DNA from 4 places in the Mycolicibacterium madagascariense genome. Region 3 is predicted to be linked to each of the others. Evidence: predicted binding sites of a transcription regulator. Region 3 holds the regulator's gene; each other region holds the start of a gene.
What was found. Region 3 encodes LexA, which represses DNA repair genes until DNA is damaged. Its sites were predicted from a motif close to CGAACANNTGTTCG; they were not measured.
Positions count from the first base shown of each region.

Region 1: the regulator LexA is predicted to act here: its motif matches at 1,676-1,689, upstream of G6N60_RS28560 (HNH endonuclease signature motif containing protein).
Region 2: the regulator LexA is predicted to act here: its motif matches at 2,667-2,680, upstream of G6N60_RS00985 (DUF222 domain-containing protein).
Region 4: the regulator LexA is predicted to act here: its motif matches at 2,302-2,315, upstream of G6N60_RS19010 (DUF222 domain-containing protein).

Region 1 covers NZ_AP022610.1:2,305,045-2,309,233, forward strand. The annotation lists gene G6N60_RS10960 (cryptochrome/photolyase family protein) at 1-535, opposite strand, end outside; gene puuE (allantoinase PuuE) at 624-1,544, shown strand; gene G6N60_RS28560 (HNH endonuclease signature motif containing protein) at 1,694-3,382, shown strand; gene G6N60_RS10975 (cytochrome c biogenesis protein DipZ) at 3,545-4,189, opposite strand, start outside.
Region 2 covers NZ_AP022610.1:200,146-204,334, forward strand. The annotation lists gene G6N60_RS00980 (tetratricopeptide repeat protein) at 1-454, shown strand, start outside; gene G6N60_RS00985 (DUF222 domain-containing protein) at 536-2,662, opposite strand; gene G6N60_RS00990 (hypothetical protein) at 2,915-3,214, shown strand; gene G6N60_RS00995 (M20 family metallopeptidase) at 3,332-4,189, shown strand, end outside.
Region 3 covers NZ_AP022610.1:2,426,760-2,430,948, reverse strand. The annotation lists gene nrdR (transcriptional regulator NrdR) at 31-492, opposite strand; gene G6N60_RS11565 (LysM peptidoglycan-binding domain-containing protein) at 578-1,045, opposite strand; gene lexA (transcriptional repressor LexA) at 1,240-1,908, shown strand; gene G6N60_RS11555 (sunset domain-containing protein) at 1,905-4,115, opposite strand.
Region 4 covers NZ_AP022610.1:4,034,592-4,038,780, reverse strand. The annotation lists gene G6N60_RS19025 (HpcH/HpaI aldolase/citrate lyase family protein) at 1-752, shown strand, start outside; gene G6N60_RS19020 (enoyl-CoA hydratase) at 749-1,501, opposite strand; gene G6N60_RS19015 (DUF5994 family protein) at 1,708-2,190, shown strand; gene G6N60_RS19010 (DUF222 domain-containing protein) at 2,320-3,318, shown strand; partial or broken gene G6N60_RS19005 (DUF222 domain-containing protein) at 3,704-4,147, shown strand; gene G6N60_RS19000 (fatty acyl-AMP ligase) at 4,140-4,189, opposite strand, start outside.

The sequences.
Region 1 (4,189 bases), 120 kb from region 3:
TGGGGATGTCGACCCCGCCCGAGACGTCGGAGGGGTCGATCCAGGAGGCCGTCTTGGCGCTGGTGCGCGCGGGCGTCCGCCAGCCGTGCTGCTTCCAGGCGTTGAAGAACGGCGTGAACACCTTGTACGGCGTGCCGTCGTCTTTGGTCACGCGGCCGGGCGACACCAGGTACGGCGAGCCCGACTCCTCGAGCGGAACGTCGCCCAGCGCCTCGCGCACCGCGGCGTCCCGCTTCGTTCCGAACGGGGTGAAGTCCTCGGACACGTGCACCGACGTCGCGCCAATCTCCTTGACCAGAGCGGGGATTCGCTTCTCTGGCCGGTCCTCGGTGACGAGGAGTTTGCCATCGAGGTCGTCGCGAAGTTCGCGCAGCGAGTCGTAGAGATACTGCAGTCGACGGGGCCCGGCCGACGCCCGCAACCGCGGGTCCAGGACGTAGCAGGCCAGCACGTCCTGGCCGTCCTTGGCGGCGTCGAGCAGCGGGGGCAGGTCGTGCAGGCGCAGGTCCCGGCGGAACCACAACAGCGAGGTCATGGTCTGATCTTGCCCTCTTTCCGCGACGAGAAAACGCCCGGACGGAAGTCGTTGCGAACCCGCCTGCACACGCTGAGACAATCCCACCATGACGCCGATCACCGATGACTATCCGCGCGACATGGTGGGGTACGGGGCTCACCCGCCCCATCCGCAGTGGCCCGACGGCGCCAACATCGCGGTGCAGTTCGTCCTCAACTACGAGGAGGGCGGTGAGAACAACGTCCTCCACGGTGACGAGTCCTCCGAGACGTTCCTCTCGGAAATCATTGGCGCGCAGCCCTTCCCGAACCGACACATGAGCATGGAGTCGCTCTACGAGTACGGCTCGCGCGCCGGGCTGTGGCGCGTGCTGCGGATGTTCGATCAGCGCGAACTGCCGCTGACCATCTTCGGCGTGGCCAGCGCGCTGGCCCGCAACCCCGAAGCGCTCGCGGCGTTCCAGTCGCGCGGTGACGAGATCGCCTGCCACGGATTGAAGTGGCGCAGCTACCAGCTCGTCGACGTCGACACCGAGCGCGCCGACCTGGCCGAGGCGGTCCGCATCATGACCGAGCTGACCGGTTCGGCGCCGCTGGGTTGGTACACCGGCAGGGACTCGCCCCAGACGCGCGAACTCGTGGTCGAGCACGGCGGATTCCTGTACGACTCCGATTCCTATGCCGACGACCTGCCGTACTGGACCCGCGTCGCGGGCACCGATCACCTCGTCGTGCCGTACACGTTGGACACCAACGACATGAAGTACGTGTCGGCGAGTGGGTTTCCGAGCGGGTCGGACTTCTTCGCCTATCTACGGGATGCGTTCGACGTGCTGTATGCCGAAGGTGTTGCGGGAGCACCGAAGATGCTGTCGGTGGGGCTGCACTGTCGCCTGGTCGGCCGGCCTGCGCGGATCGCTGCGCTCGGGCGGTTCCTCGACCACTTGCAGTCCCACGACAAGGTGTGGGTCGCGAGGCGTGTCGACATCGCCCGGCATTGGGCGGAGCACTTCCCGCCGGGTGCGTGAGCTCGATGGTGCGCACCTAGTCAGCGAAGAGCCGTGGCGGTCTTCGGGTGAAGGCAATTGCCCACCTCTGAGCGAATCGCGTTGTGCAACTGCGGCTTTCGACGCTCGGTGGGCGGGGTGGTGTCGGTGGTCGAAGGTATGTTCGAAGGGTGGATGGGGACGGTGACCGCGCGGTGCTCGTGCGCTATCTCGCGGCTTCTGACGCCGTGGCCGCCTTGAGCCTGGAGTCCTTCGGCGTCACCGAACTGCTGGGGGCGTTGGGGGTATTGGAGGTCGCCGATCGGCGCCGCGCGGCGTTGATCCATCAGATCCTGGCCCGGTTGTCCCGCGAGGCCAACCCCGTCGCCTTGGGCGGGAAGTCCTGGAAGGCGCTGCTGGCGGATCGGCTGAAGATCACCGCTGTCGATGCGCAGCGCCGGCTCGATCACGCCCGTGATTTGGGGCCGCGGGTCTCCCTGATCGGTGAGTCCCAGGAGCCGGTGTTGCCGTTGGTGGCCGCCCTGGTCGCCCAGGGCGCGATCGGGGCCGATCACGTGGTCAGGATTCGGGAGTTCTTCGCCAAGGTGCCGTCCTGGGTGACGGTGGCCGACCGGGAGGGGTGTGAGGCGTCGCTGGCGTTGCAGGCCCCCGGGTTGACCCCGGAGGAGCTGAAGAAGGTCGCCGACAAGTTGTTGACCTACCTCGATCAGGACGGCCCCGAACCCGACGACACCGATCCCGCGCCGCCGAGCGGGTCCCTGGCGTTGGGGCCGCAACGCTCGAATGGGATGAGCGTGCTCAGCGGGGAACTCGATCCCGAAGCCCGGGCGGTGTGGGAGGCGATCTACGCCAAGTTGGCCGCCCCGGGGATGTGCAACCGCGACGATCCTCATCCGTGTGTGTCCGGGACCCCGAGCCAGGAACAGATCGAGGGGGATCATCGCTCGCTGGGGCGGCGTCAGCTCGATGCGATGGTCGCCGTGGGGCGGATGGTGCTGCAGTCGGGGACCCTGGGTCAGCACAACGGGTTGCCGGTCACGGTGATCATCAGCACCACCCTGCAGGACCTGGAAGCCGCGGCGGGGCTGCCCGAGACACCGCCGCCGCCGGCGACGCTGTTCGACGGAGAGCCTGTCGCCCCCGGGCCGGCCGCTGAGCCCGAGCCGGATGCCGACCCGCAGGCCGAGCCCGCTGCGGCCGCCTCGGAAACCGAGCCCGAGCCCGCAGCCGAGCAGGAACCGGTCGCCGCGCCGCAGAGGGACACTGAGCCCGCCGGGGCCGAGCTGGGGTCAGACGCCAGCAGCGCGCCCCCACCGTCCGAGCCCAAAACGCCAAGCGCACCAACCCCCGAGCCCGCGCCAACCCCCACCCCCGCACCGCGCCCCGCGACCTCCAGGACCGCGGTCACCGCCGGGGGCACCGTGCTGCCCATGCGCGACGTCATCCGCATGGCATCCCACGCCTACCACTACCTCACCGTCTTCGACCGCCACACCAACGAAGTCCTCTACTGCGGGCGCACCAAGCGCATCGCCCCACCGGCGCACCGCATCGTGCTCTACGCCCGCGACCGCGGTTGCACCAAACCCGGCTGCACCGTCCCGGCCTACGGCACCCAGGTCCACCACGTCAACGGCTGGGCCAAACACGGCGGCCAAACCAACGTCAACGAAGAAGTCCTGGCCTGCCCACCCGACAACCGCCTCGCCGAATACGGCTGGACGGTCACCATCACACCCCAAGGGGTGCAATGGATCCCACCCCCAGAACTCGACACCGGCCAACCCCGACTCAACTACTACCACCACCCCGAACGCCTCCTCGGCAGACCCGGGACGGGCGACCCGTCATCGGGCTGAAGCCCGCGCAGCAGTTGAAGCGTGCGCACCGCCGCGGCGTGGGGATCCGGTGGACGCGGGTCGAGAATCCGCCAGCCAGCACGTCCCAGTCTCCGCGTCCACACCTCGCCCGAGAGAGTAGGCGGCGTCCGACGTCAGCCGGCCATGTGCAACCGCGCCCCGTCAGCCGTAGGTGAACGAGAACGCCTGCAGGCCCTTGCTCAGACTCACGTCGACGTGTCCGGCGTCGCTCGTCTCGTTGGCGACGATCTGATGCATGTTGGGCGGCCCGCTCACCGGAATCACCGACGTCTTCCCGTCATGGGTGACGGTCACGTTTCCCGTACCTCCGACCACCAGATAGACCTGGTGCGCATGGTAATTCAGCGCAATGGAGGCCCCGTCGTCCACGGCCGTGATGCCCTGGTAGTCCAGAGCCCACCGGCCCTTCAGCGCGAACGAGTCGGCGGCGAGCTGAGGAGGCAACGCAAACGTGGCCTCGCCCTGGTCATAAACCCCCTGGCCGCCGTAGTTGACCACCTTGCCGACGCTGAAGTACGTCTCGGGCGTGGTCGGGGAGGTCGGCGTGGTGTCCTTGCCATCGGTGGCGGGCGGCAGTTGGACGCCCTTGTTCGCCTGCACGAGCAGTTGGCGGATCAGGTCTTCGGTGACGTCGTAGTCGCCCTCGCCGAACTTGACGTGGCGGACGGTGCCCGTCGCGTCGATGAGGTACTCGGCGGGCCAGTACCTGTTGCGGTAGTTGGTCCACGTCGACAGGCTGTTGTCGAGCGCGATGGGATAGGTGATGCCGAGGTCGGCGGCCCCGCT
Region 2 (4,189 bases), 2.2 Mb from region 3:
GTTCAAGGTGGCCTGCCACCACACGATGGCGATCGCCGACGCGATGCTGGACGGTGAGATCGCTTATCGTGCAGCCGATTACGAGCAGGCATTCGATCACCTGCGGCGGGCCGTCGACCTGGACGACTCGCTGCCCTATGACGAACCGTGGGGGTGGATGCAGCCGACGCGCCATGCCCTCGGGGCGCTGCTGCTCGAGCAGGGCCGCGTCGACGAAGCGTGTGACGTCTACGCCGCCGACCTCGGTGTGAACGGGACTCTGGGCAGGTCGCACCAGCATCCCGGCAACGTGTGGAGCCTGCACGGATACCTGGAATGCCTCGAGCGTCAGGGCCGATCCGCGGAGGCGGCCCTCGTCGCCAAGCAGCTCGAGTTCGCCTCCGCGCGTGCCGACGTCACCGTGCGCGCATCGTGCGCGTGCCGCACCGGAGCCGACCGGTCCTGCTGCGACTAGGTCGTCGCGAAACCCCTTGCCGCGCGCCGAGTCACCCAGCTGGCCGATGCCCGCGGGGTCCGCATGTCGTCCTTCGAGCGGTCACGCCGCCGTGCTACGTGGTGGTGCTGGCCCGCCAGGTTCGCGAGTGTGGCTGTCGCCGTGGGGTTCTGGTCGGTACGGCGTGGTGGGCGGCGGGTCGGCGTCCTGTGGGGCCGGGGCGTCGGGCGTGGTGTCGGGAGCGGTGTCGACGGGCCACCAGTAGTCGAGGTCTTCGGAGTCGTCGCTCTCGGAGCCGTCACGATTCGTGACGGTTTCGGTGGCGTCGGGGTCTGCGTGTCCGGTGTCGGCTCCGGCCGGTCCGTCATGGGAGTCGTCACGATTCGTGACGGTGGACGTTTCGCTGTTGGTGTCGCGGGCCTCGGCGCGGGTCTGGTCGGTGTGGGGCACGGCGTCGGTGTCAGCGTGGGCGTCGGCGCTCTGGGGGTCGTCACGATTCGTGACGGTGGACGTCTCGCTGTTGGTGGCGCGGGCCTCGGCGCGGGTCTGGTCGGCGCGGGCCTCGACGCGGGTCTGGTCGGTGTGGGGCATGGCGTCGGTGACAGCGTGGGCGTCGTCGCCTTGGGGGTCGTCACGATTCGTGACGGTCTCGGGTGCACCGTTCTGGGTGGTGGCGTCTCCGTCGGTGACGGCCTCGGCGGGACCCTCGCTCTCGGCGGGACCCTCGCTCTCGGCGGGACCCTCGCTCTCGGCCGAACCCGCACCCTCGGCGGAACCTGCACCCTCGGCGGGACCCGTACCCTCGCTCCCACTTTGCGCCCCAACACTTTCGGACACCGCACTGTCCGTGTTGGGCGGGTGCCAGGTGGTGGTGGGTGGGTGGAGGCGTTGGGGGTGGTGGTAGTGATTGATGCGGTGTTGGCCGGTGTCCAGACCGGGTGGGGGTGTCCATTCGACGTCGTGGTGCTCGTTGAGGGTGGTGCTCCAGCCGTCGGGGGCCACCGAGCGATTGTCGGGTCCACAGGCCAGGCCGAGGTCATCGACGTTGGTGTTGCCGCCGTGGGTCCAGTCGTGGCGGGCGTGGTGGGCTTGGGCGCCGTAGGCGGGGACGGTGCAGCCGGGTTTGGTGCAGCCGCCGTCGCGGGCGATCAGGGCCAGGCGTTGGGCGGGGCTGGCGGTGCGCCGGGAACGGTAGAGATTCAACGCCGAGCCGGTGGCCCCGTCGAACACGGCCAGGTAGTGGGTGGCATCGGCGCGGGCGGCCATGGCCAGCACCTCGGAGAGGGGGATGATGCTGCCGCCGCCGGTGACGCCGATCCCGGCGCGGGCGTGCAGTTCCTGCAGGGTGGTGCGGACCAGGATGGTGGTGGGCAGTCCGTTGAGGGTGCCGAGTTCGCCCTTGTCCAGGGCGTGACGACCGATGTATTCGAACGCGTCGTGGCAGCGTTGGGCGTAGGGGCGGTCATCGGCGTCGATCTGGGCTTGGCTGGGGGTGCCACGGGTGCAGGGGTGCTCGTCGGCGGGGTTGCACATGCCGGGGGCGGCGTAGCGGGCGAACAGGACTTCCCACACCGCCCACGCTTGGGGGGTGAGGGTGGCCTTGAGGTCGGTCATCCCGACCGGGTCCTGCTTGCCCTTCTTCAGTTCGCGGCGGCGGCGGCGTTCGGCGTCGTCGGGGGCGGGGCCGTCCTGATCGAGCAGGAACAGGGTGCGTTCGGTCTGGTCGCGCAGTTCCTTGGGTCCGCAGCCCAGGCCGTGGCGGACCCAGTCCACTTCGATCTGGGTGCGGGTGGGGGTGTCCACCCAGGCGGGTAGGCGTGTGAGGGCCAGGCGGATCACGGTGACGTGCTCGCTGGTGAGCAGTCCCAAAGCGGTGGCGGCGGCGGTGGCGGGCATCTCGGGGGCCATGGGTGCCCCGGTGAAGGAGTGCCGCGGGCCCAGCAGGTCGGCGTCGGTGAGCCACTGGTGGGCCGCCTGACTCGATAGTCGCCAGCGGGTCATCACCACCTCGCGCCAGGACTTGGCGCCGACCTCGCCGGCGGTGGCGATGCGGCGCAGCTGGGCCAGCAGGCGGTGGCGCTGGGTGGGCAACTGGCAGTTCAGGGTCTGCACCTCGTCGAGGACCTCGAGCAGGTCGGTGGCCGTGAGGGCCTCGACGTCGATGGCGGCCAACGCGTCGTGGGCGGCGCGCAGCGCGGTGAGCGCGTCACGGGCAGCGGACATCGACATGACTCGAACATACATTCGAAGACTAAGGGTTCACGTCACCAACCGTGAGAAACTTCCAAGGAAGCATCACCGAAAGACGTTGGCGTGCAACGTGTTCGACTCTGCCAGTTAATCCTTACCCAGGCTAAGAAATAATCTGGGCGGTTCGCTGTGTTGCAGCTTTCGACCGACACGGTTCAACCCACCCGAGAGCCCAGGAGCTTTCACGAGCAGGTGGGCTGCCGTTCGGTACGAGGAAGGACGGCATCGAACATGAAGGCCAAGAACATCATCGCCAGCGTCGCGGTGGCCGGCGGGCTTGCCGCCGGTGCGTTCGGATTGGGCGCCGGCGTTGCGAACGCAGACACGGGCCCCGGCCACGGCGGCCCGGTGGCAACGCGCTGGGGACCTCCACCCCCACCGCACCACGATCGGTGGGGTGGACCGGGTTACTACAACGGCGGCGGGTACTACAACGGCGGCGGCTACTACGGCGGCGGCCCGATCCCCGGAGGTTGGAACGGTGGTTGGGAGCCCAATGGCGGGTTCTGCCTAGGCCCCTTCTGCGTCTGACCGCGTGCAGCGGCGACCCGGGTCTGACGACGAACGCGATCGAGCGGCGGTCCACGCGGGCCGCCGCTCTGTCGTGATCGGGTCGGCCGTCCACTGCGCCCGCGTGGAATCGCTGTGATGATGAGCCTCGTGGAACGGGCGCTCACCGAGGCGGAACCCTCGGCGGTGGAATTGCTGCGACAGCTGGTCCGTCGGCCCTCGCTCGGCCCGCACGCCGCTGCGACGCGCGAGGCGATGGACGTGCTGGCCCAGTACCTGCGCAGCGCTGACGTCGACGTCACCGTGCACGAATCTTCCACGGGCGTAGCAACTCTGCTCGCCCAAATCGACTCCGGGTCGCCCGGGCCGAACGTCCTGCTGCAGGGACACATGGACGTCGTGCCGGTCGACGTCAACTGGGAGCGCGACCCCTTCGACGCGACGGTTGACGGCGGTTACCTCCACGGCCGCGGCGCATGCGACATGAAGGCCGGAATCGCGAGTTTCGCGGGGGTCCTCTCGGCGCTGCGGTCGACGGGGTCACTCGCCCGGGGCAGCGTCACCCTGCTCATCGACGCGGACGAGGAGACCGGCAGCGACCAGGGGCTCATCCCGTACATTGGTGAGCGCGGTCTCGCCGAGTACGACTGGGCCATCTGTGCCGAACCGACGGCGCTGCAGCCCTATCTCGGCAATCGCGGCCTGCTCTGGATCACCGTCACGGTGACCGGCAAGGCCGCCCACGCCGGCATACCCTCGGCCGGACACAACCCCATACCGTTGGCCGCCAAGATCATCGCCGACCTACCGACTCACGTCGGGGAGCCGGGGCCTCACGGCTGCCCACCGTCGTCGTTGACGGTGACGACGTTGCACTCGGGGACCGTGGTCAACTCCATTCCCGACGAGGCCGTGTTCACGATCGACCGTCGGCTCGTTCCGGGCGAGTCGGCAGAGGCGGTCTTCGACGAGATCGACCGCGCGGTGCGGCGCACT
Region 3 (4,189 bases):
GGGCCTCGAGAACCGTTGCGGGACAACGCGTTAGGCCGAGGACACGCCGCGATGGGCGCGGAGCGCCTCGATCTCGCGCTCGAAGTCGGCGGCCGACGAGAACGACCGGTAGACCGACGCGAACCGTAGATAGGCGACCTCGTCGAGGTCGCGCAACGGGCCGAGAATGGCTAGCCCGACCTCGTTGCTGGGCACTTCGGGTGAACCTGCCGCGCGCACCGCGTCTTCCACCTGTTGAGCCAGGAGGTTCAGGGCGTCGTCGTCGACCTGGCGGCCCTGACACGCTCGGCGCACGCCCTTGATCACCTTCTCCCGACTGAATGGCTCGGTGACACCGCTGCGCTTGACGACGGCCAGCACCGCGGTCTCCACGGTGGTGAATCGTCGGCCGCATTCGGGACATGACCGGCGACGACGTATCGCCTGGCCTTCATCAGCCTCTCGGGAGTCGACCACCCGCGAGTCGGGATGACGGCAGAACGGACAATGCATCTCCGCTCCTCCGCCGCGCTCGACTACTCCGGTCGCATACGAGCGTACCGATGCACGGCAGCGGGTTTCACGGCGCATGCCGCGATCAACCCACCGGCGCGATGAGCGTCTGTCCCGCGTCGACCGCCGGAGACCTCAGCTCGTTCAGATCGCGGATCTGCTCGACGACGGCGCCGATCGACGCGTCGGGCGCGATCCGCTGCGCGAGCTGCTCGAGGGACTCCCCCGCCTGGACCTGCACGACGGCCAGCCGGGCCGGCGCCGGGGCCGGGGCGTGCTGCGCAGCGCCGAAGTGGGCCACCAGACCGAGCCAGACCGTGATGGCCGCGGCGATGAGCGCGAGCACCACGGTGGTGAACGGCGTGACCGGCTTGCGCCGGTGCGAGGCGCGTGACATCAGGACACCGGTGCTCCGGTGGGTCAGCGGCGCGCCCGCGGGCCGGCGGCGCTGTGGTCCGCGTCGCGCGCTCGCCGGCGTCCGCCGCACCGGGCGTGCGGGCCGCAGTGGGCGCACGACGAGGTCCGTGGGGTCTTCGCGGGTGATGATCGTCATCTCAGGGCCTTTCGTCGTCGGTTCGCTCTTGTGTTCGAATACTAATCGCTCAGGTGTTCGATTACTAGAACACGTGATCGAACTGTTGCAGACGGTAGCGCCACCCACCGACACGTCCGCTCGACGTCGACCGTCGGCGACACGCGTCGAACACATGTTTGATTCTGGGGACGCGGCGGACTACATTCACCGCCATGAGTGACAGCAGTGACACGGTCCTTACCGAACGTCAGCGCACCATCCTCGAGGTCATCCGCAGTTCGGTGACGTCTCGCGGATACCCGCCGAGCATCCGCGAGATCGGCGATGCCGTCGGACTGACCTCCACGTCGTCGGTCGCGCACCAGCTCCGCACGCTCGAGCGCAAGGGCTATCTACGCCGCGACCCGAACCGCCCGCGCGCCGTGGACGTGCGAACGCCGGACGATCCCGCACGGACCGGCACGACGGTCGTGACGACCGACGTCGCCGGCTCGGATGCCCTTCCCGAACCCACCTTCGTCCCGGTCCTCGGACGCATCGCCGCCGGCGGGCCGATCCTCGCCGAGGAGGCCGTCGAGGACGTGTTCCCCCTGCCGAGGGAACTCGTCGGCGAGGGTGCCCTGTTCCTGTTGAAGGTGGTCGGCGAATCGATGATCGACGCGGCCATCTGCGACGGTGACTGGGTGGTCATCCGGCAGCAGAACGTGGCCGACAACGGGGACATCGTCGCGGCGATGATCGACGGCGAGGCCACCGTGAAGACGTTCAAGCGCACCAGCGGTCAGGTGTGGCTCATGCCGCACAACCCCGCGTTCGATCCCATCCCGGGCAACGATGCGGCCATCCTCGGCAAGGTCGTCACCGTGATCCGGAAGATCTAGCCCTTCGCGAACCCGTTCGTCAGCGCGAATTCCTCACTGGCGAACCATATCTCCGCACGTGCGCGGTCGTACTCACCGCTGCCGGGCGTCCAGTACAGGCCCGTCTTCGTGTCGGCCTTGATCGGGTAGCCGCTGGGCGCGTTGAACGGGTCTTCGGTGGCCAACCGCAGCGACGTCTCGAGGGCCGTCGGCTCGTCGAAGTGGATGGCTGCGTGTCGACCGCTGGGCGGCCCGCTGTCCGGCTCCGGATCGGCATGGGACATCACCGCGGCGGCAAACGGCGCCAACGGCTCCCTGCCGACGTCGTGTGGGGGTTCCTCGCCATCGTCGACGCCAGAGTCGGCGTTGGCCTCCGGTGCGGCGTGCTCGGCGTGGTCGACGAACGCGGCGTGATCATCGCCGTCCGCATGGTCGGCGTGGTCCGGTTCCACGTCGTGGTCTGGATGGTCTGGCTGATCGGAGTGGTCGGGATGGTGGGCGAATGCCGCGAACCGCGACACCTCGGGCCCGGCGTCGAGCTCGGGCCCGGCCTCGGCCTCGGTATCACCATTGAGGTCGGCGTCCGAGACGACAGGTGTCGGAGCCGTGTCGATGGCGTCCTGGTTGCGCGACAGGTCGGCGACGAAGCCCTCGCCGTCGTGGGGACTGTCGTGGGGCCCGTCGCCGACGTCGCCGTGCCCGGCGGCGGGCAATGCCCAGTCGCTGCGACGCCGCTGCCCCGAACCGTCCTCGTCGTCGTGCACCGGCAACGGCCCCGAATCGTCGTCGTCCGCGGGACGGTCGTCGTCGTAGTCGTCGTAGTCATAGTCGTCGTCGTACTCGTCACGGTCGTCGTAGTCGTCGCGCCCGGGCTCGACATCGCGGCGCCGCCGCCTCAACACCGCGGCCGTCACCGCGCCGACGATCACGAGGAGCGGGATGACGGCCAGCAACCACCACCAGCTGACGTGCCCCGACGATCCGGCATCCGGCGCGGCGGCGGGGGGCGTGGACTGCGGGGCGTCGCGACCCGGCACCTCGATCCCGGTCAGTTGGGACTGCAGGTTCGCCGGTTCGGTGGTGAATGCGTTGGTCTTCTTGTTCCACAAGACGGCCCCGCCGCTGAACTTCTGCGTGGTGACGTCGCCGTTGACGGTCTGGTCGGCCGTGGGCGCACCGAGTGGACCGGTGGCTCCGCCGAGCTTGGCCCACGCGGCGTTCATCGCTCCCCGGACGATCACTGCGCCGAAGTCCGGCGTCCAGAAGATCACGGGCTGATCGGCGGCGGCGAAGCTCGCGATCTTGCTCATCGGCGCCAGGCCGCCATCGTTCTCGTTGCTGGTCGGAAAGCCGAGATCTCCCTGGGGACCGCCCACGCTCTCGTACTTCGCGAGCAGCTGGCCGGTCAGCACGTTGGCTCCGGTGGCGGGGCTGTAGAAGATCTTCCCGCCCGCGTAGTTCTGCCCGGTTCCGTCGCTGCCGATCGTGTATTGGCCGCCGTCGGCGGCACCCAATGGACCGAGCGGACCACCCGCGGCCCGACGGGCCGCGTCGATGGCCGTCGTCACGTCGCCGGGAATCGCGAGCCCGGTGAGTTGGTCCGCGAGTTCGGGGGGCGTGGTGGTGAAGGCGTTCGTCTTGCGGTTCCAGGTCACCTGTCCGCCGGAGAAGACCTGGCTGACCTGGTCGCCGTCGTAGGTCTCGTCGGCCGTGGGAACACCGAGGGTGGCCGCCGATCCTCCGAGCTTGTCCCAGGCGGCGTTGATCGCGCCCCGCACCACGTGGGCGCCGTTGTCGGGCGTCCAGAAGATGACCGGCCGGTCGGCGGCGCTGAAGGTCGTGTTGCGACTGCCGGGCGCCTTGCCGTCGCCCTCGTCGATGGTGGGAAACCCGAGGTCGCCGTCGGCCGGGCCGCCCAGCGACTCGTACTTGTCGAGGATCGCGCCGCGCACGGCGTGGGCGCCGGTGTCCGGGGTGAAGAACATCTTGCCGCCGGCGAAGTCCTGCCCGAAACCGATGCCCGCCGGGTACACCCCGCCGTCCTTCGGTCCGAGCGGGCCGTCGGGGCCGCCTGCCGCGTCCCACGCCTGGGTGATCGCGGCGTCGGCGTCGGTGTCAGGGGTTGCCGCGGCAAGCGGTGTCCAGAGCAGCGCGGCCACCATCGCTGCGATGACCCCGACACCAGCGCGTCCGATCGTCCTGCCCAGGCGGGTTCCATGCCCCGTCATTGCGTCCTCCCAGCGAGCTGCGCCGGACTCCCTTGAGTACCGCGTTCGTCAACTCTGCGTCAGTCGACGTCCAT
Region 4 (4,189 bases), 1.6 Mb from region 3:
TCGAGAAGGCCGCCGCAGCAGCCGACGTCGTCATCCTCGACCTGGAGGACGGCGTCGCGGCGAAGGACCGAGCGGCCGCGCGCGAGGCGCTGGTGTCCACGCCACTCGACCCGACACGGACGGTGGTTCGGGTGAATCCCGCCACCACACCCGACCATGCCCTCGACGTGGAGGCGCTCGCGTCGACCGAGTACACGGCGGTCATGCTGGCCAAGACCGAGACCGCCGATCAGATCGCGGCACTCGCGCCGCGCGAGGTGGTGGTGCTGATCGAGACCCCGTTGGGCGCACTGGCCGTCGTCGATCTGGCCCGCGTCGACAACGCATTCGCGGTCATGTGGGGTGCCGAGGACCTGTTCGCCGCCACGGGGGGCACCGCCAATCGGCATGCCGACGGTAGCTACCGCGACGTCGCGAAACACGTTCGCTCTCAGAGCCTTCTGGCCGCCAAGGCCTACGGTCGGCTGGCACTCGACTCGGTCTATCTCGACATCAAGGATCTCGACGGGCTGCGCGCCGAGACCGACGACGCGGTGGCGGTGGGTTTCGACGCGAAGGTCGCGATCCATCCGACCCAGGTCGCGGTGATCCGGGCCGGGTATGCGCCGACGGACGAGCAGGCGCAGTGGGCGCGCAACGTGCTCGAGGCCGCCCGCTCCGAGCGGGGTGTGTTCCAGTTCGAGGGCCAGATGGTGGACATGCCGGTACTGCGCCGGGCGCAGCGGATCGTCGCACTCTCGCCCGACGGCTAGCGGCGCTTGGCTGCGGCCAATCTGGCGGCGAATTCCGGAGATTCGATCGACGCGGCCTGCGGACCGATCTCGACGTCGACGGCGATGCGGTGCTGATCGGTGTCGACGCTGCCGGGGTTGACCGTGGCGCGCATCGACGCCTTCGTGGCGATGACGACCTCGCGAGGAGCCGAGGCCGGCCCCGCGGCGAGCGCTCTGGCCGCCGCGACCGGGTCGTCGGCCACCTCGAGGGCCAGCCCGTGGCGCACCGAAGCCTCGGCGTCGAACCGCATTCCGAACAGTAGGGATGCCCTCGCGACCTGAGGCCCGACCGCCCGCTGCAGCATCCACGTCGCGCCGCCGCCGGGGTGGATGCCGAGCTTCTGGAACCGGGGATCGAAGAGGGCCGAGGGTCCGGCGATGCGGACGTCGGCGGCCAGCGCCAGATTGAGGCCGGCGCCGACGGCCGCCCCGTTGACCGCGGCGATCGTCGGCAGCGTGCAGTTCGCCACGGCCAGGAAGCCGTCGTAGATGACGCGCAGGCCGTCCTCGGCCGCTGCGCCGAGAGCCGTCAGGTCGGCGCCCGCGCAGAACGCCTTGCCCGCTCCGGTGACGATGATCGCGTGGACGCCCTCGTCGGCCTCGGCGGCGTCGACGCTGGCCCGCAATGCCGCGGAGATCTCGGTGGTGACCGCGTTGCGGCGGTCGGGATCGTTGACGGTGATGAGTGCGACGCGGTCCTCGACCTGCGTCAGTACGAGATCGGACACGGCGTCCAGCGTAGTGACCCGTGTTCGCCGTGGGGTGCGTAGGCTGGGTGATGAGCCGCTTCTCGTCGACGATGGTCGTGCGTCCCTCAGCACGACGGCACCGTGGATTCGATCCGACTGCCGTTTCGCGTCGCTCGACGGTTCGCACTCGCGAAGGATTTGCACTTGAGTCGGCCGCACATCTTCTTGCCTCCCACGGTCGCGTCGTGACTGCCCCGCCGTCACGACGTACGGCCAGCCCCGTTCGCCTGACGCTGTGCGGCGAACTCGGGCGCCGCGTCGACGGTGCCTGGTGGCCGCACTCGAACCGACTAGCGGGGGAATTGCCCGAGCTGGTCGGTGTGCTGCACGGTCGGCTGGGCGAGGTCATCGACATCTCGGTGAACTGGTCGCTGTCGGAGAACATGCCGGATCTGAATTCGCGGCACTGGCAGAACAAGCACCAGCATCTGATGGCGGTTACGGGCCGCGACGCCAGCGCCAATCTGCTCGTGGTCCCGAGCCTCACGCCCGGCACGCTGGCGAGCCTGCTGCTGCGGATCGCGGCGGGCATGCCGCTCAGCGCGGAGCATCAGGCGACCCCGCTGTTTCGTACGGCGATCGAAATCGTCGACGCCGCACGGGGAGACGCCGCGCTACGGATGCCGGCGGCCAAGGACGTGGCCCGTCCGCGGGCGAGACGCACCTAGTCAGCGAAGAGCCGTGGCGGTCTTCGGCTGAAGGCAATTGCCCACCTCTGAGCGAATCGTGGTGTGCAACTGCGGCTTTGGGTGCTCGGTGGGCGGGGCGGTGTCGGTGGTCGAAGGTATGTTCGAAGGGTGGATGGGGACGGTGACCGCGCGGTGCTCGAGCGCTATCTCGCGGCCTCCGACGCCGTCGCCGCCTTGAGCCTGGAGTCCTTCGGCGACACCGAACTGCTGGGGGCGCTGGGGGAGTTGGAGGTCGCCGATCGGCGCCGCGCGGCGTTGATCCATCAGATCCTGGCCCGGTTGTCGCGCGAGGCCAACCCCGTCGCCCTGGGTGGCACGTCGTGGAAGGCGCTGCTGGCGGATCGGCTGAAGATCACCGCTGTCGATGCCCAGCGCCGGCTCGATCACGCCCGTGATCTGGGGCCGCGGGTCTCCCTGATCGGTGAGTCCCAGGAGCCGGTGTTGCCGTTGGTGGCCGCCCTGGTCGCCCAAGGGGCGATCGGGGCCGATCACGTGGTCAGGATTCGGGAGTTCTTCGCCAAGGTGCCGTCCTGGGTGTCGGTGGCCGACCGGGAGGGGTGTGAGGCGTCGCTGGCGTTGCAGGCCCCCGGGTTGACGCCGGAGGAGTTGAAGAAGGTCGCCGACAAGTTGTTGACCTATCTCGATCAGGACGGCCCCGAACCCGACGACACCGATCCGGCACCGCCGAGTGGGTCCTTGGCGTTGGGTCCGCAACGCGCTGATGGGATGAGCGTGCTCAGCGGGGAACTCGATCCCGAAGCCCGGGCAGTGTGGGAGGCGATCTACGCCAAGTTGGCCGCCCCGGGGATGTGCAACCGCGACGATCCTCATCCCTGTGTGTCGGGGACCCCGACCCGGGAGCAGATCGAGGGGGATCACCGGTCGCTGGGGCGGCGCCAACTCGATGCGATGGTCGCCGTGGGGCGGATGGTGCTGCAATCCGGCACGTTGGGTCAGCACAACGGGTTGCCGGTGACGGTGATCATCAGCACCACCCTGCAGGACCTGCAAGCCGCCGCGGGGCTGCCGCCGACACCGCCCCCGCCGGCGACGCTGTTCGACGAGGAGGTGGGGCGGGCCTGCCGCCCAGCCCGAGCCGGACGCTGAATCCGAACTCGCGGCGTCGGAGGCCGAGCCCGCGGTCACGCCGCACCGCGACGCCGCCGCCGCCACCCCACCCGCCGACACTCGGCCCGAATCAGACGCCGGGCCCGCCGCGTCGGACGCCGAGCCCGCGGCCAACCCCGCGTCCGAGCCCGAGCCCGTCGTCGACTCACACCCCGAGCCCGCGGCCACCGAGCCCGAGCGCGAGCCCGCGGCCACCGAGCCCGAGCCCGCTGCGGCCGCCTCGATGGGTGAGCCCGCAGCCGAGCAAGAACCGGCCGCCGCGCCGCAGAACGACACAGAGCCCACCGGGGCCGAGCTGGGGTCAGACGCCAACAGCACCCCCGCGCCAACCCCAACCCCGCGCCCACCCACCTCCAGGACCGCGGTCACCGCCGGGGGCACCGTGCTCCCCATGCGTGACGTCATCCGCATGGCATCCCACGCCTACCACTACCTGACCGTCTTCGACCGCCACACCAACGAAGTCCTCTACTGCGGGCGCACCAAGCGCATCGCCCCACCCGCGCACCGCATCGTGCTCTACGCCCGAGACCGCGGCTGCACCAAACCCGGCTGCACCGTCCCGGCCTACGGCACCCAGGTCCACCACGTCAATGGCTGGGCGAAGAACGGCGGCCAGACCAACGTCAACGAAGAAGTCCTGGCCTGCCCACCGGACAACCGCCTCGCCGAATACGGCTGGACGGTCACCATCACACCCCAAGGGGTGCAATGGATCCCACCCCCAGAACTCGACACCGGCCAACCCCGGCTCAACTACTACCACCACCCCGAACGCCTCCTCGGCGGGCGTGATGGACCTAGTTGACGAGGGCCACCGCGTGCGCGCGACGCAGCTTGCCCGAGGGCG